One region of the Pseudarthrobacter sp. LT1 genome, then DNA from elsewhere that is predicted to be linked to it. Evidence: riboswitches for the same ligand, from Rfam matches in the RefSeq annotation. Region 1 holds a riboswitch; each other region holds the start of a gene.
The links. A riboswitch is a leader RNA that binds a small molecule or an ion and turns the genes downstream of it on or off. The one in region 1 is predicted to bind S-adenosylmethionine.
Positions count from the first base shown of each region.

Region 1 (7,990 bases):
TGCAGCGTTCACCGGCGGAACCGTAGGCGGCGGAAACCGCCGCGTCGGCAGCCATGTCCAGGTCGGCGTCGGGAAGCACCACCATGTGGTTCTTCGCGCCGCCCAGGGCCTGCACCCGCTTGCCGTGCTCAGCTGCCCGCTTGTAGATGGACTGGGCCACGGGGGTGGAGCCGACGAAGCTGACTGCCTTCACGTCAGGGTGCTCCAGCAGGACGTCGACGGCTTCCTTGTCCCCCTGGACCACGTTCAGGACCCCGGCCGGCAAGCCCGCCTCGGCGAAGGCCTCTGCGATGAAGACGGCCGCCGATGGATCCTTCTCGCTGGGCTTCAGGAGCACCGTGTTGCCGCACGCCAGGGCGCTGCCGATCATCCACAACGGCACCATGGCCGGGAAGTTGAACGGGGTAATGCACGCCACCACGCCCACCGGCTGGCGGACGGAGTGCACGTCGATGCCGCTGGAGACCTGCTCCGAGCGCTCACCCTTGAGCATGTGGGACAGGCCCGTGGCGAAGTCGATGTTCTCCAGGCCGCGGGCAATTTCGCCTTCGGCGTCGGAGAGGACCTTGCCGTGCTCGCTGGTGAGGATGGCGGCGAGCTCGGACTTTCGTTCGGTGAGGATTTCGCGGACCTTGAAGAAGATGGTGGTGCGCTTGGCCAGGCTGGTGGCCCGCCACGCCGGCAGCGCGGCGCGGGCTGCGGCGATGGCTTCTTCTGTCCGTGCCGTTGAGGCGAGCGCTACCTGCTTTTCCTGCTTGCCGGTGGCGGGGTTGAAGACCGGACCGAAGCGGTCGGCATCGGTGACGCGGGCGCCGTTGATGTAGTGCGGAATGGTTTCCAAGGGTGTCTCTTTTCCTGCGGTGCGTGCGGCGTGGTTGGTTGGACGGCGTGTCTACGTTGGACGGCGTGGTTAGTTGGACGGCATCCGGTCGGCGGGCTGGAGGGAACCGTCCACGAGCTTGATGATCATGGAGCAGTCCTTGCCCGCGTCACCGGCGTCGATGAGCCGCTGGAAGAGCTGCTGGACGTGTTTGCCAATCTCCAGCGGCGTGCCGGTGTCCTCGGCGGCGCTGATGGCCAGGCCGATGTCCTTGTTCGCGAGTTCGGTGGTGAACGTGGGTGCGAAGTCGTTGTTGGAGGCCGCGGTGGGAACCACCCCGGGCACCGGATACCAGGTCCGCAGGGCCCAGGAATCCCCCGACGAGACCGAGGCGATGTTCCAGAAAACCTGCTTGTCCAGGCCCAGCCGGTCAGCCAGGACCGCACCCTCCGCGGTGGAGGCGAGGTTGATGAAAAGCATCAGGTTGTTGCAGATCTTGGCCGCCTGGCCCGTGGTGGGGCCACCCGTGGGAATGATGTTTCCGGACATGGGCCCGATGTAGCCCGAGGCGTCTTTGACCGCACCCTCTTCGCCGCCCACCATGAAGGTCAGGGTTCCGGCCTCGGCGCCGCTCATTCCGCCGGACACCGGGGCGTCCACGAAGCGGAAGCCGGCGGCAGCAGCGGCGTCGTGCAGTTCCTGCGCGGAGGCGATGTCGATGGTGGAGGAGTCGATGAGCAGCGTGCGGGTATCCGCGTGCTTCAGCACGCCGTCCTCCCCGAGGTATACGGCGCGGGCGTGTTCGCCCTTGGGCAGCATGGTGAACACGGCGTCAGCGCCGTCCACCGCTTCGGCGATGCTGGCTGCGCGCTTGACGCCACCTGCTTCGGCGGCTGCCAGTGCCGCGGGGTTGAGGTCGAAGCCGCGCACATCGTGCCCGGCCTTCACCAGGTTCACCGACATGTGGCCGCCCATGTTGCCCAGGCCAATCCATCCGATAACTGCCATGCGTAAGCTCCTTTGCTTCCAGTCCGGCGTTACTGCCGGCATGTCTGTGTCTACGATCACACCCTGCTAGAGTGCAATCAAGGGGAAAAATTACAGACGCTCTGTGCATTGATGCACACAAGAGGAAGGCCGCCCGTGGATTCGAGACGGTTGCCCAGCCCCGACGACCTGCTCATCCTGCTGACCGTGGCGCGCCTGGGCCGGTTCAATGCGGTGGCCGAGACCCTGGGAACCACCCACACCACCATTTCCCGCCGGATCCTCGCCCTGGACAAACAGTTGGGCGGGCGCACCCTGGAGCGCAGCCCGCACGGCTGGGAGTTGACGAAGCTTGGGGCGGCCGCGGTGGAGGCGGCGGAGGCGATCGAAAGCACGCTTGGCTCGTTGTCGGGCCTGATCAGCCAGGACCAGAGTGCCCTTGCCGGCCTGGTCCGGGTCGCCACCACCGACGGAGTGGGAGCCGTGTTCGTCACCCCGTCGCTGGTGCGGCTCCAGCAGCAGAACCCGCAGCTGAATATTGAAATGCTGAGTGCCACCCGGAAAGTCAGCCAGAACCGGTCAGGGGTGGACCTGGAGATCGTAGTGGGCCGGGCCGACGTCAGCACAGCCCAGACCATCTTCCTGAGCAACTACTACCTGCGCCTCTACGCCAGCCCCGCCTATGCGGCGCAGCACGGGCTGCCGGAAACGCTCGACGACGTGGGGCAGCACGCGTTTGTCTCTTACGTGGAGTCTGCGCTCCAGGTGGCGGAGCTTGGGCCCCGCTGGTCATCGCAGCTTCCGACGCCCAGGACAAGCTTCCAGGCCACGAGCGTGTTCGCCCAGGTCGAGGCAGTGCGCCAGGGCGCCGGAATTGGGCTGCTTCCGAACTTCATGGTGGGAGACCGTGAAGATTTCGTCCCCGTGCTGCCAGGTGATTTTGAGCGCCAGCTGCCCATCTGGGCTGTTGCAAGGCCGGAGTCGCTCCGGTCAGCGCGGGTGCAGGCCGTGATCGCGGCCCTGAAGGACGAGGTGAAGGAGCGCTCGTTGCTGCTCGCCGCGTGAGGAGCCGGGACGACGGGGAGAATCGGGACCGACGGTTCAAGCCTGACAGTTCAGGCCTGGAAGAGCCGCCGCACTACCTCCCCCGCTGCGAGCGCATCAAGGCCCTCATTGATCTCGCTGAGTGGCCGGGTGTCGGTGTGCAGCAGCTCAACCGGCAGTTTGCCCTCCCGCCAGTACCCGAGGTACCTGGGGATGTCCCGCGCTGGAACGGCGTCACCCATGTAGGAGCCCAGCAGCCGCTTGCCGGCGCCGGCGAACTGCAGGGCCGGTACCGTCAACTCCGCGGACGGGTGGGGCAGGCCCACGGAGACCACGGCGCCACCCCTGGTGACCCGCTCCAGGCAGGACGCGATCACACCGGCCGAGCCCACCGCCTCGATGGCGACGTCAACGCCGTCACCGGCTGCTTCCTCAATCAACCGCCCCGCGTCCTCCGGCGTCCCCACCGCGGTGGCCCCGGCGTCGCGGGCCAGCTGGTGCTTCCCCCGGTTGGGATCGATGGCGATCACACTGGCGGCCCCGGCGAGGCGGGCTGCCATCACGGCGGAAAGGCCCACCGCTCCCAGGCCGAAGACTGCCACGGACTGGCCTGGGCCGACTCCGGCGGTGTTGAACACCGATCCCATTCCGGTGAGCACGGCGCAACCAAACATCGCCGCGACGGTGTCCGGGACGTCGTCGTCAATCACCACCACTGATTCCCGCGCTACCACAGCGTAATCAGCGAAGGCGGAAACGCCCAGGTGGTGGTTGATCCGCTCCCCCGCGGGCGTCCGCAAGAGTGCCGGACCATGGAGCAGGTCTCCGGATCCATTCACCTCAGCTGCCCTGTGGCAGAGCGCGGGCCTGCCGGAAAGGCAGGCCCGGCACTGGCCGCAGCTGGGCACGAAGACCAGAACCACATGGTCGCCCACGGACACGTCGGAGACGCCGTCGCCAACGGACACCACCCGCCCCACGGCCTCGTGTCCCAGGGCCATGGGAAGGGGCCGGACGCGCGACCCGTCCACCACGGAAAGGTCCGAATGGCACAGGCTCGAGTAGGTGATGGAAACTCCGAGCTCACCGGCGCGCGGCTCCGGCTGATCCAGCTCCTGCACCAGCAGGGGCCGGGACTCGGCGTAGCTCTGTTTGCCCTCGGCGCCGGCCGGGGCGGGAACGGTGGAATAGAGGACGGCGGCTTTCATGGGCCTACTTCTTGCTGGCAGCGAGCAGGTCTGCCGTGCCCTTGGCGTCGGCCGCGTCAACGTCGTGCAGCGAGATGCCCCGGGTTTCCTTCAGGAAGAAGACCGCGACGGCGGTGATGGCACATGCGATGAGCAGGTACACCGCCACCGGGACGGAGGACTTGTACGTTCCCAGCAGGGAGGCTGCGATGATCGGCGCCAGCGAGCCCGCCACGATGGACGTCACCTGGTACCCCAGGGAGACACCGGAGTACCGCATCCGGGTGGGGAACATTTCCGCCATGATGGCGGGCTGCCCGGCATACATGAAGGCGTGGAACACCAGGCCGATCATGATGGCCGCCAGGATGATGACATCGTTCTTGGTGTCCATCATGGGGAAGGCAAAGAAACCCCAGGTGGCACCCATGATGGCGCCGGCCATGTAGACGGGCTTGCGGCCGAAGCGGTCCGACAGCTTGCCCACCATGGGAACCACCGCGAAGTGGACGGCGTGCGCAAGGAGCAGCAGCAGCAGGATCCGCGTGGTGTCAGCCTGCACCACGGTCTTAAGGTAGGTGATGGAGAACGTGACCACCAGGTAGTACAGGATGTTTTCCGCGAAGCGCAGGCCCATGGCGGTGAAGACCCCCCGCGGGTAGCGCCGGAACACCTCGGCCACGCCGTAACCCTTGTGGCCCGCCTCCACCTCTTTGCGGGCCTCCAGGAAGATGGGGGCGTCGTTGACCTTGGTGCGGATGTAGTAGCCGATCAGGACGATCACGGCGGAGAGCCAGAACGCCACGCGCCAGCCCCAGCCCAGGAACGCCTCCTGCGTCAGCGTGGAGGAGAGGACGAACAGCACGGCCGTGGCCAGCAGGTTGCCGAGCGGCACTGCCGATTGCGGCCAGCTGGCCCAGAAACCGCGTGACTTGCTGGGGCTGTGCTCTGCGACGAGGAGGACGGCGCCGCCCCACTCCCCGCCCACGGCAAAGCCCTGGGCGAACCGCAGGAAGACCAGCAGCGTGGGGGCCCAGTAGCCGATCTGTCCGAAGGTGGGCAGGCAGCCCATCAGGAAGGTGGAGACGCCCACCAGGATGATGCTCAGCTGCAGCAGCTGCTTGCGGCCGAACTTATCGCCGAAGTGGCCAAAGACGATGCCGCCGATGGGGCGTGCGACGAAACCGACGGCGTAGGTGAGGAAGGCGGCGATGATGCCGTCCAGTTCCGTCCCGGCGTTGGGGAAGAAGGCCTTCCCGAAAACCAGGGTGGCGGCCGATGCGTAGAGGAAGAATTCATACCATTCCACGACGGTGCCGGCCATGGAAGCCGTCACCACTTTCTTAAGGCCTGAGGCCTTGACGTCGGTTTCCTCTGTACGCCTTGCGGCGGAGCTTTCCGTACTCATTCGAACTCCTTCGGCGTCGTCGTCGACACCACGGGGACCAGTCAATGGCAGACGGGTGTGATGCACACCACGAAAGCCGGATTCGATGAGTATGGTCTGCCTGCGGTGCAACCTCAACGCCGATTAGTGCAGAAGGCATCTGCAGGAATGCACATTACCGGCTGTGCGCCAGGCGGCGCCTAGACCAGGAAGCTGCTCCGCAGCCGGCCGCCCAACTGCCCGATCTCGGTGAGGAACCCGTCGTGCCCGATCGGCGCCTGGATGACATGGACGTCCACGTCGCCGGGCAGGGCCTGGGCCAGTTCGTGGGACTGCGATGGGAAGTACAGCCTGTCCGAGTCCACCGCGGCCACGAAGAACCGTGCCGTGGAGGTGGCCAGGGCTTCGGCCAAAGTTCCCCGCCCCCGGCACACATCGTGGCTCATCAGCGCCTCGGTCAGGGCGATATAGCTGTTGGCATCGAAGCGCTTCACCAGCTTGTTCCCTTGGTGGTCCAGGTAGCTTTCCACCTGGTAGCGGCCGCGGGAGGCGAGAATTTCCCCCTGCAGGGGCGATTCGGGAGCCTGGGATGCCCGGCCAAAGCGGCCTTCCAGTTCCGCGGCCGACCGGTAGGTGATGTGGGCGATGCGCCGGGCAAGTGCCAGCCCGTCTTCCGGACACGGACCGCCGTAGTAGTCCCCGCCGTTGAAGTTGGGGTCCTGCCGGATGGCCAGCGTCTGGGCCTGCGCGAAAGCAATCTGTTCGGCAGTGCTGGCGGCTCCCACGGAGATCACGGCGCAGCGCTGCACCCTCTCCGGGTACGTCACCGCCCATTCCAGGGCGCGGGCGCCACCCATCGACCCGCCAAGGACGGCGAACCAGCTCTTGATGCCCAGCTGGTCCGCCAGCCTGGCTTCAGCAACAGTGCTGTCGCGCAGCGTGACGAGGGGAAACCTGGAGCCCCAGGGCTTTCCGTCAGGCGCGAGGGATGACGGGCCGGTGGATCCGTAGCAGCCACCGACAATGTTGATGGACACCACGAAGAAGCGGTCCGTGTCCACGGGAGCGCCGGGGCCGGCCAGCTGTTCCCACCAGCCTTCTTCGTCGGTGTCGCCGCGGGTCACGTGGGTGCTGCCGGTCAGCGCGTGCTCGATCAGGATGGCGTTGCTGGCGTCCGCGTTGAGCGTCCCCCAGGTTTCATAGGCCAGGGTGACATCCGGGAGGTATCCCCCGGCCTCGAGTTCCAGTCCCCCGATGGAGGCGTAACGGACAATTCCATGTTCGGGAATGGTGGTTCGGGCGACGGTAACCGTCATGGCAAGACCTCTTCTACGCGCTTGCCTGCCGTCGTCTGACCGGCAGGCCAGGTCCTCACCCGGGGCACCCCACCGCGGATGGAGGGTTGCCGGCCAGCAAGCCGGGGCTGTCACTGGCACTCATGACCTGGTTCGAGTGTACGAAACACCCCCCACTCCAGGCCAAGAGTATGACTGGTTGTGACTTCCCGGCTTGCCGGCCGGCACATGCTGCGTCCTCGTGTTTGGGGCTACTGGTTGGCGCCCTTGGCGGCCCGGAAGCCTGCCTCCAGGTCGGCGAGGATGTCGTCGATGTGCTCCAGGCCGACGGAAAGCCGGACCAGGCCCGGGTGAACGCCGGCTACAACCTGCTGCTCCGGCGAAAGCTGGCTGTGCGTGGTCGACGCCGGGTGGATGACCAGGGAGCGGACGTCGCCGATGTTGGCCACGTGGGAATGCAGCTCCAGGGCGTCGACGAAGCGCTTGCCCGCCTCTGCCCCGCCGGCCAGGTTGAAGGCCACGACGGCGCCCGTCCCCTTGGGTCCGTACTTGCGGCCACGCTCGTACCAGGGGCTGGAGGGAAGCCCCGCGTAGGCGACGGATTCGACGTCGTCCCTTGCCTCCAGCCAGCGCGCCACTTCCGTGGCGTTCGCAACGTGGCGCTCCACCCGCAGGCTCAACGTCTCCAGGCCCTGGGAAATCAGGAACGCGTTGAAGGGCGAGACGGCCGAGCCCAGGTCGCGCAGCAACTGCACCCGGGCTTTGAGGATGTAGGAGAGGTTGGCGCCGAGCGCGCCGCCTTCACCGAGGTCGCGTGCGTAGACCAGGCCGTTGTACGTCGGGTCCGGGGTGTTGAAGCCGGGGAACCGTTCCGGATCCTTGCCGAAATCGAACTTGCCGGAATCGACGATGACACCGGCGATGGCGGAGCCGTGGCCGCCAAGGTATTTGGTGGCCGAGTGGATCACAATGTCTGCTCCCCACTCCAGCGGGCGGATCAGGTAGGGGGTTGAAAGGGTGTTGTCCACGATCAGGGGCACGCCCGCCTGGTGGGCCACCTGGGAGATGCCCTCGATGTCCAGGACGTCCTGGCGCGGGTTGGAGACCACTTCACCGAAGAAGAGCTTGGTGTTGGGCTGGACGGCATCGCGCCACTGGTCCAGGTTGTCCGGATCGGCTACGAAGGTCACCGAGATGCCGAACTTCTTCAGCGTGTGGGCGAACAGGTTGTAGGTTCCGCCGTAAAGGCTGGGGCTGGCCACGATGTGGT
Region 1 covers NZ_CP141830.1:1,541,633-1,549,622, reverse strand. Annotated here, with positions in the region: gene VIK36_RS07250 (CoA-acylating methylmalonate-semialdehyde dehydrogenase) at 1-841, opposite strand, end outside; gene mmsB (3-hydroxyisobutyrate dehydrogenase) at 911-1,828, opposite strand; gene VIK36_RS07240 (LysR family transcriptional regulator) at 1,940-2,872, shown strand; gene VIK36_RS07235 (alcohol dehydrogenase catalytic domain-containing protein) at 2,923-4,059, opposite strand; gene VIK36_RS07230 (MFS transporter) at 4,064-5,446, opposite strand; gene metX (homoserine O-acetyltransferase MetX) at 5,626-6,741, opposite strand; SAM riboswitch class IV at 6,754-6,869, opposite strand; gene VIK36_RS07220 (bifunctional o-acetylhomoserine/o-acetylserine sulfhydrylase) at 6,972-7,990, opposite strand, start outside.

Region 2 (7,990 bases), 1.4 Mb from region 1:
TACTGGTGGAAGGCCGAGAAAGCTTTCGTGTAAGCCTCCTGGACCAGGTCCTCCGCGTCTGACGGGTTCCGTGCCATACGCATGGCCGCGGAGTACAGCTGGTCGACATACTGCATGGCGTCCCGCTCAAAGCGAAGCCGGCGTTGCTCCACGCTCTCGGTGGCAACGTCCACGGTGCTGTCCTCAGCGTCCGCTTCAACGGCCAGTGGACCGGCATCTGCCTGTCCGGCAGGCAGGGGCGCTGCGCCTGCCCTGCCGTTCGCTTCGCCGGGAGAAGCCTCATACATGGCCGCGACGGCCGGATCCAGGGTGCTCATTGCCTTCAAGTCTACTGTCAGGCGCCCCGCAAGGGGCATGCCGTACTCCGGCGGCTCGGCGGCCAGTTTGTCCACTGCCACCGGTCCTGCCTGTCTGGCCCCGTCCAACACCTTCCGCAAGGCCCAACTCCGCTCTGTATCGGGTGAATGATCGCCGGGCCCGTCCCGCGGACCCGACAGCCATAACCGTCTTCCACGGGCAAATATTCCCCAAAAGTGCAAGACTAGGACCGACTCCGCCGCTCGCCGCGGCTCGTCCATCCAGGAGGAAATCCATGTCCTTTGTCCGCACGCTCGCCAGGCCCATGCTCGCTTCCAGTTTCGTTCTTGCCGGACTGGATAAGCTCAAGAACTCCGACGACACTGCACAGCAGCTCTCCCCCCTGCTGCGCAAGGCTGCGGCCTCGCTGCCCTTCCAGACGAGCGAGAAGACCCTGGCCCGCGTCATCGGCGGAACCCAGGTGGGAGCCGGCGTCCTGTTCGGCCTTGGCAAATTCTCCCGGCTCTCCGCCGGCCTGCTCACCGTGGTCTCCCTCCTGAACACCTTCGTTGAGTGGCGCAGCGCGGACATCAGCAGCAAGGAAGGGCGCGAAGGCCGCAGGAACCAGCTGCTCAAGAACCTCTCCCTCAGTGGCGGCGCCCTGCTCGCATCCGTGGATACTGCAGGCAAGCCCGGCCTCGCCTGGCGCGCCGAACACCTGGCCGCCGACGCGCGCCGCAACGCTTCGCACCTGGCCGCCGACGCCCGCAGGACCACCACCAAGAAGCTGAACAAGGCGGACAAGGCCGTACGCCGCGCCGTCGAGCACGCCGCGGGAGCCTAAGCACGAATGACCGCAGCAGCTGCCACCCGGGACGCATCCGGAACACCCGTCCAGCACTGGGCCGCACCTTTCGCAGCCCGGCCCGTCAATGCCACCGTAACCGTCCCCGGCTCGAAGTCCCTGACCAACAGGTACCTGGTCCTCGCGGCCCTCGCGGACGGACCGTCCCGGCTCCGGGCCCCCCTGCACTCCAGGGACTCCGCGCTCATGATCGAGGCGCTCAGGCAGCTCGGCGCCACCATCACCGAAGTGCCCGGGGACGGCTCCTTTGGACCTGACCTGGAGGTTGTTCCGCTCCCGGCGGCAGCCGCGCCGTCCGCCACCAGGATCGACTGTGGGCTTGCCGGCACCGTCATGCGGTTCGTCCCGCCGCTCGCGGCGCTCCGTAACGGAGCCAGCGTGTTCGACGGCGATCCGCATGCCCGGAAGCGTCCCATGGGGACCATCATCGAAGCCCTCAAAGCCCTGGGCGTGGCCGTTTCCGCCGAAGACGGCAGCGCCCCGTCGTCGCTCCCGTTCGTGGTGCAGGGCACCGGCGCCGTCCGCGGCGGCCACCTGGTGATCGATGCCAGCGCCTCCTCCCAGTTCGTTTCCGCGCTCCTGCTGGTGGGCGCCAGGTTCGACGAAGGCCTGCACCTGGAACACGTGGGGAAGCCCGTCCCCAGCCTTGACCACATCAACATGACGGTGGCTGTCCTGCGGGGCGCAGGCGTGTCCGTGGACGACTCCGTCCCCAACCACTGGGTGGTGGCGCCGGGCCCGATCCGGGCCTTCGACCAGCGGATCGAACAGGACCTCTCCAATGCCGGGCCGTTCCTGGCAGCGGCCTTGGCCACGCGGGGCACGGTCCGGATCCCGAACTGGCCCACGGAAACCCAGCAGGTGGGCGACCTGTGGCGCAATATCCTGGCAAGCATGGGTGCCACCGTCACCCTGGAAGACGGCCTCCTCACCGTCACCGGCGGCCCGGAGATCAAGGGCGGCGACTTCGCGGACACCAGCGAACTGGCCCCCACGGTGGCGGCGCTCTGTGCCCTGGCCACCGGCCCATCCCGGCTTACCGGGATCGCACACCTCCGCGGCCACGAAACAGACCGGCTTGCCGCCCTGGTGGCGGAAATCAACCGGCTCGGCGGTGACGCCGAGGAGACCGACGACGGACTGGTGATCCGCCCCGCACGGCTGCACGCCGGCGTCGTCCACAGCTATGCCGACCACCGCATGGCCACCGCGGGGGCAATCCTGGGACTAGCCGTGGACGGCGTCCAGGTGGAGGACATCGCCACCACAGCCAAGACCATGCCCGACTTCCCGCAGCTCTGGGCAAGCATGCTGGCCCAGGATGCGGCCGGGGCGCCGGGGCCGGAAGGGCGCGGCAGTGGCGCGGAGCACTGATTCCTGGGACGAATCAGACGTCCGGATCCGCCCCAGCAAGAAAGGTTCCCGGCCCCGGACCAAGGACCGGCCCAGCCATGACGATGCCGTGACCGGTCGGATCATCACGGTGGACCGCGGACGGTACACGGCAGTGGTGGGCGAAGACTCGGACAACGAGCGCGTTGTCATCGCAGCGCGCGCCCGCGAACTGCGCCGCTCGCCCGTGGTGGCCGGCGACTTCGTCTCGCTCGTGGGGGACGTGTCCGGGGCCCCGGACACGCTTGCCCGACTGGTAAAGATCCAGGACCGCCATACCCTCCTGCGCCGCAGCGCCGACGACACCGACCCCGTTGAGCGGGCCGTCGTGGCCAACGCCGACCAACTGGTGATTGTGGTGGCGGCCGCCAACCCGGAGCCGCGAACCGGGTTCATCGATCGCGCCCTGGTGGCTGCCTACGACGCCGGAATCGAGCCGATCCTGCTGGTCACCAAGGCCGACGTCAAGGATCCTGCGGAGTTGCTGTCCAACTACACCCATCTGGACTTCCCAGTGATCATCAGCCGGACTGCGGATGCTCGAGCCTCGGGGATCGACGCAAGGTCCGACGACGGCCTCTCGGCAAGGCTGGACAGCGCTGCGGTCGCCGCCCTGCGCGACCACCTCGACGGCAAGGTCACCGTAATGCTGGGGCACTCCGGCGTGGGCAAGTCCACCATGGTGAACGCGCTGACCGGTGCCGAGCGGGCCACAGGTGGAGTAAACGCGGTCACCGGGCGCGGCCGCCACACGTCGTCGTCAGCCCTGGCCCTGCGCCTGGCAGACGCGCCGGCCGGCAGCTGGATCATTGATACCCCCGGCATCCGTTCCTTCGGACTGGCACACGTGGACCCGGACCGGATCCTGCGCTCTTTTCCCGACCTCTCCCCCGGCATCGAAAACTGTGAACGCGGCTGCAAGCACACTGTAAACGCGGTGAACTGCGGCCTGGACGACTGGGTGGCAGGCGGGCACGCAGGTCCCACCGGCCCGGCACGCCTGGCATCGCTCCGGCGGCTGCTCGGCGCTGACCCCCGCATGGAAGCACAGGAAACCAAAGAGCTCGGCAGCGTCAACTGACGCGTTCTCCCGGCAGAAACGTCCGCAGACGGTAGTTTGTAACCATGATCCAACCCGCTTCGAGCTACAACGATGACCTGCGCCTGGCCCATGTCCTGGCCGACTCCGTGGATGACCAGACCATGGGCCGCTTCAAGGCCCTGGACCTCCACGTTGAGACCAAGCCGGACCTGACGCCCGTCACCGACGCCGACAAGGCAGCCGAGGAGGCCATCCGCGGCCAGCTCTCCCGCTCGCGGCCACGCGATGCCGTCCTGGGCGAGGAATTCGGCAGCACCGGGCACGGTTCACGGCGCTGGATCATCGATCCCATTGACGGGACGAAAAACTTTGTCCGGGGCGTCCCGGTCTGGGCCACGCTGATCGCCCTGGTGGACGAAGGCGAGCCCGTGGTGGGCGTGGTCAGCGCCCCGGCCCTCGGCAAGCGCTGGTGGGCGGCAAAGGGCATGGGCGCGTACATGGGCCGGTCCCTGGCAGCTGCTACCCGGCTGCGGGTCTCGAACGTGTCCAGCCTCTCCGACGCCTCCCTCTCCTACTCCAGCCTGACCGGCTGGAAGGAACGCGGAAACCTCGACGAATTCCTTGGGCTGACCGAGGACGTCTGGCGGACCCGGGCCTACGGTGATTTCTGGTCGTACTGCATGGTGGCAGAGGGCTCCGTGGACATCGCCTGCGAACCGGAGCTCAACCTCTACGACATGGCTGCGCTGGTGCCGATCGTCGTTGAGGCGGGCGGCCGGTTCACCTCCCTCGAAGGCGAGGACGGACCGTTCGGCGGGAACGCGCTGGCCACCAACTCGATCCTGCACTCAGAGGTGCTGCACCGCCTCAACCCGTATTTGGACGACCTGCTGTAACTGCCACGATTTGCCCCCTTAAACGAACATTGCGACGCAGGACACCTCCAGACGGGGGTGTCCGGCGTCGTTTATTCGATATTGCGTAATAAAGCCCTTAACAATTGCCGCGGCTTCAATCCTGGCCGCCCCATGTCCTACGCTTTTATGCAGGTCACGAGTGCCAGCGCAAAACCCCGGTTTGCTGGCCGGCAACCCTCCATTCGCGGCGGGGTGCCCCGGGTGACGACCAGGCCGGTCCGGAGTGGATGCGGCAAGCGCGGATTCCCTATGCCGGAGTCCTGTATTCAAGTGAGGTCTCTGTGACAACTGCCACCGTCTCCCCCCAACCCGCCATTGCCGAAGGCCGCATTGCCGGCGATCGCCACGCCGTTGCCGGCCGTCCCCTTGCTGCCGTCACGGGCGCCGAAATCCAGGCACCGCTGATTTCCGGCGGCCACATCCGGTACGCGAACCTTGACTACGGCGCATCCGCTCCGGCGCTCTCCGTGGTCTCCGCCTACCTGAACGAGATCCTGCCCTACTACGCGAGCGTCCACCGGGGGGCCGGCTACGCGTCCCAGATCAGCACGTCCGTTTACGAGAACGCACGCAGCATTGTCCGGGACTTCGTGGGCGGCCGGCCGGACGATTCGGTCATCTTCACCCGCAACACCACCGATTCGCTGAACCTCCTGGCCGGCTGCCTGCCTGCCACCAACGGCCGGCATGACGGCGAAGTCCTCTACCTGGACATCGAACACCATGCCAACCTCCTGCCGTGGCAGGGGGTTCCGCACCGCAGCATCGTTGCCGCCGACACGGTGGCGGGCACCCTGGACGCCGTCCGGACCGAACTGGAGCAGGGCGGAGTCAGCCTGCTGGCGGTCACCGGCGCCTCCAACGTCACCGGCGAGATTCTTCCCATCCGGGCCCTGGCCGCGCTGGCCCACCAGCACGGTGCCCGGATCGTGGTGGACGCGGCCCAGCTCGCTCCGCACCGCCGGGTGGACATCAGCGCGGACGGCGTCGACTACCTCGCCTTTTCCGGCCACAAGCTGTACGCGCCGTTCGGCGCGGGTGTCCTGGTGGGACGTCCCGACTGGCTGGACACCGGCGTCCCGCACCTCGCCGGCGGCGGGGCGGTCAAGGAAGCACGGCTCGACGGCGTCAGCTGGGCCACCGGGCCGGCCCGCCATGAGGGGGGCTCGCCGAACGTCCTCGGCGCCGCCACCCTGGCCCGCGCCACCCAGGTCATCGCCGAACTCGACCAGGACCGGTGGCATGCCCACGAGTCAGCGATCAGGTCTTTCCTGGTGGAGGGCCTGCAGGACATCGACGGCGTCACCGTCCACCAGATCTTCAAGGACACCAACCCGGAAACGGACACCATCGGCGTGGTCAACTTCTCGGTCGAGGGCTACGACGCAGGGCTGGTGGCCGCCTACCTTTCCGCAGAGCACGGGGTGGGCCTGCGCGACGGACGCTTCTGCGCCCACCCCCTGCTGAAGCGCCTGGGCCTGCCGTCCGGTTCCCTCCGGGCAAGTTTCGGCGTGGGTTCGCGGCTGGAGGACGCCGAACGCCTCCTCACCGGCATCCGGACACTGCGCAGCAACGGACTGGGATGGGACTACGTGGTGGACGCGGGCCGCTGGGTGCCCGCCAACGATTTCCGCACCTACCCGCACTGGGCGCCCAACACTCCCGGGACGGCCGGCGCAGCCCCCTGCCTCGACGACTGAGCGGCGGGGCGGCGACTGCCTGCTGATGCCGGGCATGCGGTAAATTCGAAGGACATCCGCAGGCAGCACCAGAAGGAGGCCACGCGTGGTTCGGGGTGGCCCCAGGCTTGATCACGGCCGGCGCACGGAGCTCGGGCAGAGCTTCCAGGACGGCGGCCGCCACTACCAGCGCGTCCGGCCCGGCTACCCTGCGGAATCTGCACGGTGGCTGGTACCGGCCGGAGCCCATGACGCCCTGGACGTGGGCGCGGGTACGGGAAAGTTCACCGCGTTGCTGCTGGCCATGGGGCTGAACGTCACCGCCGTCGACCCCTCTGCGGACATGCTCGCCCAGCTGAAGGCCCACTGCCCCGCCGCCACGGCTGCGCCGGGGACTGCCGAGGCGACAGGCCTTCCCGACGCTGCCTTCGACGTCGTCACTGTTGCCCAGGCGTGGCACTGGTGCGACCCCCTCGCGGCAAGCACCGAGCTGGCGCGCGTCCTGCGCCCGCACGGAACGCTCGGCCTGGTCTGGAACCAGCTGGACACCTCCATCCCCTGGGTGCACCGGCTTTCCCGGATCATGCACGCCGGCGATGTGTACCGGCCCGGCCACAAGCCCGTCGTCGGGCCCGAATTCCACGGGCTCGAAGGGCACGTCACCCACTGGCAGGACAGGGTGACCACCGGTGACTTGATGGAACTCACCAAGTCGCGCAGCTACTATCTGCGTGCCGGCGAGGCGACGCGGGCAAAAGTTCTGGCCAACCTGGACTGGTACCTGCACGAGCACCTGGCCCATGCCCCCGGCCAGGAACTTGACCTTCCCTACCTCACCCTGGCCTGGCGCGCCACCAAGTCATGACGCACGCGGTTTGCGGCGGGGTGGCCGAAGCAGCGCACGCTGCCGCACCGGCCAAACCGGTAGGCTTGGGCATGTGAAGACCAGCGCGCCCTCCTCCTCAATCGAGGACTACGTCAAGGTCATCTACTCATTCACCGAATGGCAGGACAAGCCCATCACGTCCTCCCAGCTGGCACAGCGGCTGGGAGTGGCAAATTCCTCGGTCTCGGAAATGGTCCGGAAGCTGAAGGACCAGGGCCTGGTGGACCACAAGCCCTACAGCGCCGTCACGTTGACCGAGGCCGGCCTGCGGCTGGCACTGTCAATGGTCCGGCGCCACCGGCTCATCGAGACCTACCTCGTCCAGCGGCTCGGCTACAGCTGGGACGAGGTCCACGATGAAGCTGAACAGCTGGAGCATGCCGTGTCGGATACGTTCATCGAACGCGTCGCCGCGAAGCTCGGAGACCCTAAGCGGGACCCGCACGGCGACCCCATCCCCACCGCGGACGGCGAGGTCCTGATGCCGCGCGCCCACCTGCTCGCCGCGCTGGACCAGGGACACAGCGGCAAGATCACCAGGATCAGCGATGACAACCCTGAACTCCTGCGGTACCTCGCCGCCCAGGACATCGACCTCGACGCGGAAGTCGAGGTGATGGGACGGAGGCCGTTTGGCGGCGCCCTTATGGTGCGGATCGCCGGTTCCGGCGGCACCCGCGACTACGACCTTGCTGACGAAATCGCCTCAGCGTTGTGGGTCTCCAGCGACACCCCGCACCCAGGCTGCGTCCTGGGAAGCTAGCCCCGTTCACCTCCGCCGATTTGGCCGGCTCCCGTATGGTGGAAGGTGATGATCAGCAGACGCGACGCAGCAATAACCCTTGATGTTCCCCTTGAGATGGCACAGCGCCACGGCCTGCCGAAATGGATGTCGGAGGACGAGCTCCGCGG
Region 2 covers NZ_CP141830.1:2,937,813-2,945,802, forward strand. Annotated here, with positions in the region: gene VIK36_RS13800 (sigma-70 family RNA polymerase sigma factor) at 1-317, opposite strand, end outside; gene VIK36_RS13805 (DoxX family protein) at 593-1,141, shown strand; gene aroA (3-phosphoshikimate 1-carboxyvinyltransferase) at 1,148-2,536, shown strand; gene VIK36_RS13815 (ribosome small subunit-dependent GTPase A) at 2,520-3,635, shown strand; gene hisN (histidinol-phosphatase) at 3,680-4,492, shown strand; SAM riboswitch class IV at 4,645-4,758, shown strand; gene VIK36_RS13825 (aminotransferase class V-fold PLP-dependent enzyme) at 4,795-6,213, shown strand; gene VIK36_RS13830 (class I SAM-dependent methyltransferase) at 6,299-7,057, shown strand; gene VIK36_RS13835 (metal-dependent transcriptional regulator) at 7,131-7,841, shown strand; gene VIK36_RS13840 (hypothetical protein) at 7,890-7,990, shown strand, end outside.
Region 2: linked by a shared signal. The riboswitch ahead of VIK36_RS13825 (aminotransferase class V-fold PLP-dependent enzyme) and the one ahead of metX (homoserine O-acetyltransferase MetX) in region 1 are both predicted to bind S-adenosylmethionine.

Region 3 (7,990 bases), 1.9 Mb from region 1:
GAGCCGCACATGCAGGCACTGCGCGAGTTCGACCTGTCAGTGGAGGCCACGGCAGGGTTCTACACCGTGCAGGCGCCGCCTGCCGATACCCGGGACCGCTCCTTCGTCCTCACCGAACGCGGGGACACCGTCACCGAAAATGCGATCATGGCCGCCGCGCACCGCGCCGGAACGACCGTGATCCGCAACGCCAGCCCCAACTACATGGTGCAGGACCTGTGCTTCTACCTGCAGATGCTGGGCGTCACCATTGAGGGCGTGGGCACCACCACGTTGAAGATCACCGGGCAGCCGGAAATTGACGCCGAGATTGAATACTTCCCCTCCGAGGACCCCATCGAGGCCATGAGCCTCATCACGGCCGGCATCGTGACCAACTCCGAGGTCACCGTGCGGCGGGTGCCCATCGAATTCATGGAGATCGAACTGGCCACGCTGGGCCAGATGGGACAGAAGCTGGAGGTTTCGGGCGAGTACATGGCGCGCAACGGCCGCACCCGCCTGGTGGACGTGACCACCAAGCCGTCCGAGCTGCGCGCCCCCGAGGACAAGATCCATCCCATGCCGTTCCCCGGGCTGAACATCGACAACCTGCCGTTCTTCGCCGTCATCGCTGCGAATGCCCACGGCCAGACCATGATCCACGACTGGGTGTACGAGAACCGCGCCATCTACCTGACGGAGCTGAACCGGCTCGGCGCGCAGGTGCAGCTGCTGGACCCGCACCGGATCTACGTCAACGGGCCCACCAAGTGGCGTGCCGCGGAGGTGGGCTGCCCGCCCGCGCTCCGGCCTGCCGCCTGCCTCCTGCTGGCCATGCTCGCAGCGCGGGGTGTGTCCGAGCTGCGGAACATCTATGTGATCGAGCGTGGTTACGAGGACCTGGCGGAGCGGCTGAACACCATCGGCGCCAAGGTGGAGTACTTCCAGGACTGACCCATTCACGCTTCGTCATGAACGGCGGGCCACGGTTCCAATGCCCGTCTGCTGTCGCAGAATATTCGTATGCGTACATTCGGCGTAGAGGAAGAACTCCTGATCGTTGATCCGGAGTCCGGGGAGCCGCTTGCCCTCGCCGACGCCCTCCTCGCCAGCCACCGCGTGGCAGCAGACGACCTTCCCGTCGGCCTGGATGGCCGCCATGCCGGCAACCAGGCGGATTACGACGACGAGATGGGCTTGAGTGCCGAGCTCAAGCTTGAGCAGATCGAGACGCAGACCCGGCCGTGCCGGGAGTACGGCGGCCTGCTGGAACAGATCCGTGCGGGCCGGGCGCTGGCCGACCAGGCAGCCCGGAAGCACGGTGCCAGGGTGGCGGCGCTGGCCACCTCACCGGTGGCATCGCCCAGCCACACCACGCCTGACCCGCGCTATGCCAGGATGCTGGAGCGCTTTGGCCTCACTGCCCAGGAACAGCTCACCTGCGGTTTCCACGTCCACACCTTCATCGAATCGCCGGAGGAAGGGGTGGCGGTCCTTGACCGTATCCGCGACAAACTGGCGGTACTCACGGCGCTGAGCGCGAACTCGCCGTTCTGGAACGGCGTCCCCACCGGCTTCGAAAGCTACCGGACCCAGGCCTGGAACCGCTGGCCTACAGCCGGCCCGGCCGGCATCTACGGAACGTACCCTGCCTACCGCCGGGTGGTAACCCGGCTGCTGGACAGCGGCGTCATGCTCGACGAGGGCATGCTCTATTTCGACGCCCGGCTCTCCCGCAACCACCCCACGGTGGAGGTGCGGGTTGCGGACGTATGCCTCCGTGCCGGGGACGCCGCACTCATCGCCGTGCTGGTCCGGGCACTCGTGGAATCCGCCAGCCGGGAGTGGCGGGACGATGTGGACCCTGCGCCGGTCCCCACTGTCCTGCTGCGCATGGCGTCCTGGCAGGCCAGCAGTGCCGGGTTGAGCGGCGAACTGCTGGACTTTGGCAACTTCCGGCCCGCGCCGGCTGCGGATGTGGTGCGTTCCCTGGTGGATTACCTGGCCCCCGTCCTTGACGAACAGGGCGAGCTCGCATTGGCCCGCCAGGGGGTGGAGGACATCATCGCCCGCGGGACAGGGTCCGCTGAACAGCGCCGCGCCCGCGACAAGGCCATGGCGGGCCAGCCGCCGGAGGATATGGGGTTCGGCGCCGTGGTACGGCAGGCCGTCCACCTGACCATGCGTGATGCCCTGGACCTTGCGGACGTTGAGGCCACGCCTGAGCTGCTGCGCGTGCGGCAGGCCTGACGGGGCAAGAGCCGCCAGGCGCGCAGACTTGTAGACGGCAGGCGTAGAGACGCCGCAGCGAAGCGGGTGCTAGGTAGTGAGGCGCTGTAGAAGGACCTGTTCCAGCGGGCTTCGTTGTGCCGGCAGGATGCCCGGGGGCCAGTGGGTTGGTTCTGAGTCCTGGTGTTCGGCGTTGTAGTGCCGTCCCGTGGGTGAGGTCCAGCCGGGTGGTTCATTCTTGTTGGCCCGGTCCGGTGTCCATCTGCTGTGGTGTTTGAGCCGGTGGTGCTTAGGGCAGAGCTGTGCCAAGTTACTGGTTCCAGTGGTGCCGCTGTGTTCCCACGCTTGCAGGTGGTCGGTGTCGTTGTCGGGGGTGCGGTTGGTGCAGCCGGGGAAGGTGCATTTGGTGTCGCGCATCCTGATCCAGCGTTTGATGGCTGCGGTGAGCCGGTAGTTTTTGCGGCCGATTTCCAGTGGTGCCCCGTCGCGGGGGTCGACGAGGACCCGGTAGAAGGAGTCCGCCCCACCGGCGACGAGTTTGCGGGCCATGGACGCCGGGATTGGTCCGAAGCCGTCCAGTACGGCGGGTTCGTCGGTCACTCCGAGGAGGGCGAACACGGGCACGGTGACCAGGACGTCGGCCCGCGGGGTAGGGACTTCGCTGAGTTCAGTGGCAGTTCCAGCCCCCAGCAGCAGGGATGCTGCGATGTCGGGGCGGAGCTGGGTGAGGGCTCTTCGTCGGGGCCTTGGAGTCCGCGGGCGGTGGCGGTGGTCCGGTTCCAGATGGTGCGCGCGGTGTCCCCGGGCATGTAGAGGGAGATCCAGGCCATGCCATCCCGGTCGGGGGTGTATTCCATCCGCCGATCCGCCACACCCTTTGCATGGCGCTTCTCGATCGATTCCGGATGGTGGCGTTCCCGCCACCCGCGGACCTTGGCCCGGAACCGTGACGGGACGAGTTCGCCGGGGGCGGCACCCCGGGCCGGGTTCGGCGCAGCCGGGTCGAAGAAGTGCGTCACCAGGGACGCCGCGCCCCCGGAGGTGAGGCCTTCGGTTTCGTCAGCAATGATGCGGGCGTGCTGCCACGACATCGCGCCCGCGGCCAAGGCGTTCATGACGGGCGGCAGGGAGCAGATCCGCCGTGACTGCTCCACCAATGCCCCTGCTGCGCCGGAGCTGATGGTCAGGACTCCGGAGATCTCCTCGACCACCGACATGTCCGCGTACGTGCGGTCCTGCACGGAGGCGTCCGGCGGGGTCACGGCTTGCTGGAACTCCACTCCCTCAGCGACGTCCCGTGCCTTCACCGCAGCGAGCTGCGCCTCCAGCCGAGCCAAAAGCTCCAGTCGTTCCAGACGGATCTCATACCGCCGCTGCAACACATCCACACCGGCACAAGCACCGGCCCCGGCAGCAAGGAAAGAGTCCTCACTGTTCAGCGAATCGAGGGCGGCAACAGAGGCATCGATTGACGCCAGCACCACCCCGACACCACCGCTGATTCCCATACCGACATCATCCAACGAGGCACTGACATCGTATTTGGCCGCCACGGATTACTTTTTGGGTGGCATGAGCCTCCTGCGGCCGGCTCGGGAACTTCAGGTGCAAGGAACCCATGCAACTGTGGGGCGACCGTGACACACTCCGGCGCGTGACGCCGTCGTACGCCTTCGAAGCTGAACTTTGATACCGCATTTCCCCCGGCCAGAGGGTCCACATACTGCTGGAAACTCAGGCAGGACCAGCCGCCGCTAGATCTGCTTCAGCGCCTGCTCCAGGTCGCGGAGGAGGTCCTCCGGGTCCTCGAGCCCCACCGAGAGCCGGACCACGCCGTCACTCAGGCCGATGGCGGCCCGCCCCTCCGGGCCCATCGCCCGGTGGGTAGTGGTGGCGGGGTGCGTGATCAGGGACTTTGCATCACCGAGGTTGTTGGAGATATCGATGATCCGCAGCCCGTCCAGCAGCGCAAACGCCGCTTCCTTGCCCGTGCGTCCGCCGGAAGGAGCGAGCTCGAAGGTAAGGACCGTGCCACCGGCACTCATCTGCTTTGCCGCCAGCCCGTACTGCGGGTGCGACTTCAGGAGCGGGTACTTCACCCAGCCCACCGCCGGCTGTTCCTCCAGCCATTCTGCCAGCCGAAGGGCGGTCGCCGAGGAGTGGTTGACGCGCAGGCCCATGGTCTCCAGGCCCTTGGTCAGAACCCAGGCGTTGAAAGCGGAAAGCGCGGGGCCGGTGTGCCGCATCAGCTGCTTCACCGGTCCGTCGATGAATTCCTTGGTGCCCAGGATGGCACCACCCATCACCCTGCCCTGCCCGTCGATGTGCTTGGTGCCGGAGTAGACGATCACGTCGGCGCCGAGGTCCCCGCAGCGCTGCAGCAGGGGAGTGGCAAAGACGTTGTCCGCCACCACGGTGGCCCCGGCCGCATGCGCCAGTTCACTGACGGCTGCGATGTCCACGATCTCCTGCATGGGGTTCGACGGGGACTCGAAGAAGACGGCGGTGGTGGGCTTGGACAGGGCTTCGCGCCACTGGTCCAGGTCCGGCCCGTCCACGAAGACCGTTTCCACGCCCCAACGGGGCAGGATCTCATTCAGGATCACAAAGCACGAACCGAACAGTGACCGGGCGGCCACCACCCGGTCACCGGCAGCCAGCAGGGCACCCAGCGCGGTGAACACGGCGGACATGCCCGACGCCGTCGCGAAGCATGCTTCGGCGCCTTCCAGCAGCCTGAGCCGTTCCTGGAAGGTGGCCACGGACGGGTTGCCGTAGCGGGAGTAGACAAAGCGCTCGTCCTCGCCGGTGAAGGCGCGTTCAGCTGCCGCGGCTGATTCGTAGACGAACCCGGAGTTCAGGAAGATGGCCTCGGATGTTTCCTGGAAGTTGGAGCGGTCCAGGCCTCCGCGGACTGCCTGGGTGTCGGGGTTCCAGCCGGGGGCGTCTGGGTTGAAGGCCACTTAGTTCTTTCCGAGGTTGGTGGGGAGGCCGCGGTTCTTCCAGCCATTGACGGTCCGCTCGCCGTAGCGGTCGGGCTCGCCTTCGAAGCCCTCCAGCACGCTGTACGCGGTGAAGCCGGCCTGGGTGGCGGCAGTTGCGGCCGCGATGGACCGCTGGCCGGAACGGCACAGGAACAGCAGTTCCGCGTGGGGATCCTCCGGCGCCTGCTCCTGCAGGTCCTTGACGAAGTCGGGGTTGGGGATACCGCCGGGAAAGGTCCACTGGATGAACAGGGGATCGTTGTCCGTGGCTTTGGTGTCCGGGATGCCGATGTGGGCCCATTCGCCCTCGGTGCGGACGTCCACCAGGATGGCGCCCTGCTCCAGCTTGGCCCAGGCTTCCTGCGGCGTCAGGTCTCCGGCGTAGCTCATGCGTGACCCTCGCCGTCGAACTCGCCCTCAAATTCGGCATCATGCTGGTCCACGGCGGTCGCCACGGCGGCATCAGCTGAGGCGATGGCGGCCGGAAGGACGATTGCCTGCGCAACGATGACGGTGGTGCCGTTGAAGGTTGCCGCCGGGCTGCCGTGCAGGACATAGCCGTCGGCGAGTGCAGCGGAGATCCGCTCACAGAATTCACGGTTGTCCGCGCCGGTAATCAGGCGGTAGGACAGTTTTTCGTCAGGGGCGGGTGCGTCGGACACGACGGATCTCCTTCTTTCACGCTTGCAGCTCGAATCGGTCGATATGCCGAGTATTCACCTGAGGCACCCCGCCGCGAAAGGGAGGGTTGCCGACCGGCAAGTCAGGGCTTTGCACCGGTACTCATTACTCCCCAAAAACGTAACACCTGCCGCGCCCCGCCGCATCGCCGCCGTCGTCATGTTCCGTAATTGAGCCGTCCGCGACACGGCACGGGTAATGCCCGCGGGCCGATAAAGTTCTTACCGGGGGGCGCCGCCCCGTATCCAGAGCAATGAGTACCGGGGGGTCCTTGTCAGCATGCGGGCACACGTATCGCACCACCACGCCGCCATCCGGCGGAACCGTCCGCGTTCCATCGCAGCCTTTTTCGCCGCGGCCATCATCGCCCTCCTGGCCCTGGTGGTCCCGGCCGGACCGGCGCACGCCGCGCCTGCTGCACCGGACAAGGGCAAGCCCTGGCTGGGGGCGGTCCTCGAGTGGGGTGAGGATACGGCTGCGGGCTTCAGTGACCGGCTGGGCGCCAGCCCTGCCGTCTTCGGCCATGACATCACCATTCCCTACCGCGAATCGGAGCGGAACGACATGGACGGCTTCCTGCAGCAGACTGCTGCCAAAGGCGCCCACGCCCTGCTCACGGTGAAGCCGTCGGTGCCCCTGGACCAGCTCGGCACGGCCGAGGCGGAAGCGTTCGCAGCACAAGTGCGCGACCTGGCGTCGGGGTTCAAAGGCCAACTGCTGGTCCGGTTCGCCCCCGATATGAATACCGGCTGGGTGGCATGGGGCCAGCAGCCGGCCACGTACCGGCAGGCCTTCCAGGCCGTGGCGGCAGCCTTCAAGAAGTACGACGGCGGCCGGGCCGCCATGGTGTGGGCGCCCTACCTGGGCAAGGACTACCCCTTTGAACGGAACCGGAATGCCCCGGAGCCGGGAAGCGAGGGGTTCTCCCTCCTGGATACGAATGGGGACGGGGCCTGGAACGGAAGCGACAGCGCCTATGCTCCCTATTACCCCGGCGATGACGCCGTGGACTGGGTGGGCCTGACCGCCTATCACGACGACACTTCCGGCGGGGCCGCCGTCAACACCACGCCGCGTCCCGGTGAACTCCAGGAGATGCTGACGGCATCCGGCAGCGAAAACTTCTACGGCACCTACGCCGAGGGACGCAAAAAGCCATTCCTCCTCCAGACCTCGGCCTTCTACAGCCCTGCGTCCGGTGGGGCACCCGAGGCGGACATCAAGACGGGCTGGTGGGACCAGGTGGTGGCCACTGCCACGTCACCCGCTTTCGCCGGGACGGCCGCCGTGGTGTGGGACGAACGGACCAGCACGCGGGATACCGGCGTGGCAAGCATCAGCTGGCTGCTCACGGGAAGCCCGGATATTGCCAAGGCCGCCCTGGACAGGCTGAAGGCATCGCCGATGGTCACCGGACCTGTCACGGATGTGGCGTCCACAGGCACCTTCGTGCGGGCCAACACGCTTTCCGGCGCCGCCCCCTGGACCGTTGGTGCCGCCATGATCATCCTCCTGGTGGCCCTGTGGCAGGTTCCCCGCCGGATCAACACCGCCACGTCCTGGAGCTACCAGGACCCTTCCACCAGGGATTCGCGGGTGGACCTGCTGCGCGGACTGGCCATTGTCTTTGTGGTGGTCAATCACCTGGGCATGGCCTCACTGTTCCAGCTGCTCACCCAGGAGGCGGTGGGCTTCGTGTCAGGCGCGGAGCTCTTCGTGCTGTTCTCCGGCCTGGTGGTCGGCATGGTGTACGGGCCCAAAGCCAAGCAGGACTTCGGCCGGGTGGTGGACCTGACATCCCGCCGTGCCGGGAAGCTGTACGTGACTGCGCTGGCCGTGCTGATCGGCGTCTTCCTTCTTTCCCTGCTCCCGTTCTTCCACACCGAGGCCCTGACCACGTTCGTGGACCAGGGGACCGGCGGGGCGGGACACGGTGGTGCCGGCCGGACCTACGACCTCTATGCCGGCATGTCATCGCTGTTCCAGTTCCCCGTGCCGCCGCAGGTGCTGCCGGCCATCGTGCTGCTGCAGTTCGGTCCCTGGCAGTTCAACGTCATGGGCCTGTACGTGGTGCTCCTGCTGGCCAGCCCGCTGATCCTTGCGGCGCTGAACCG
Region 3 covers NZ_CP141830.1:4,242,511-4,250,500, reverse strand. Annotated here, with positions in the region: gene VIK36_RS20000 (UDP-N-acetylglucosamine 1-carboxyvinyltransferase) at 1-936, shown strand, start outside; gene VIK36_RS19995 (glutamate--cysteine ligase) at 1,006-2,232, shown strand; partial or broken gene VIK36_RS19990 (DUF222 domain-containing protein) at 2,302-3,719, opposite strand; gene VIK36_RS19985 (O-succinylhomoserine sulfhydrylase) at 3,966-5,174, opposite strand; gene VIK36_RS19980 (rhodanese-like domain-containing protein) at 5,175-5,585, opposite strand; gene VIK36_RS19975 (DUF1737 domain-containing protein) at 5,582-5,857, opposite strand; SAM riboswitch class IV at 5,871-5,986, opposite strand; gene opgC (OpgC domain-containing protein) at 6,156-7,990, shown strand, end outside.
Region 3: linked by a shared signal. The riboswitch ahead of VIK36_RS19975 (DUF1737 domain-containing protein) and the one ahead of metX (homoserine O-acetyltransferase MetX) in region 1 are both predicted to bind S-adenosylmethionine.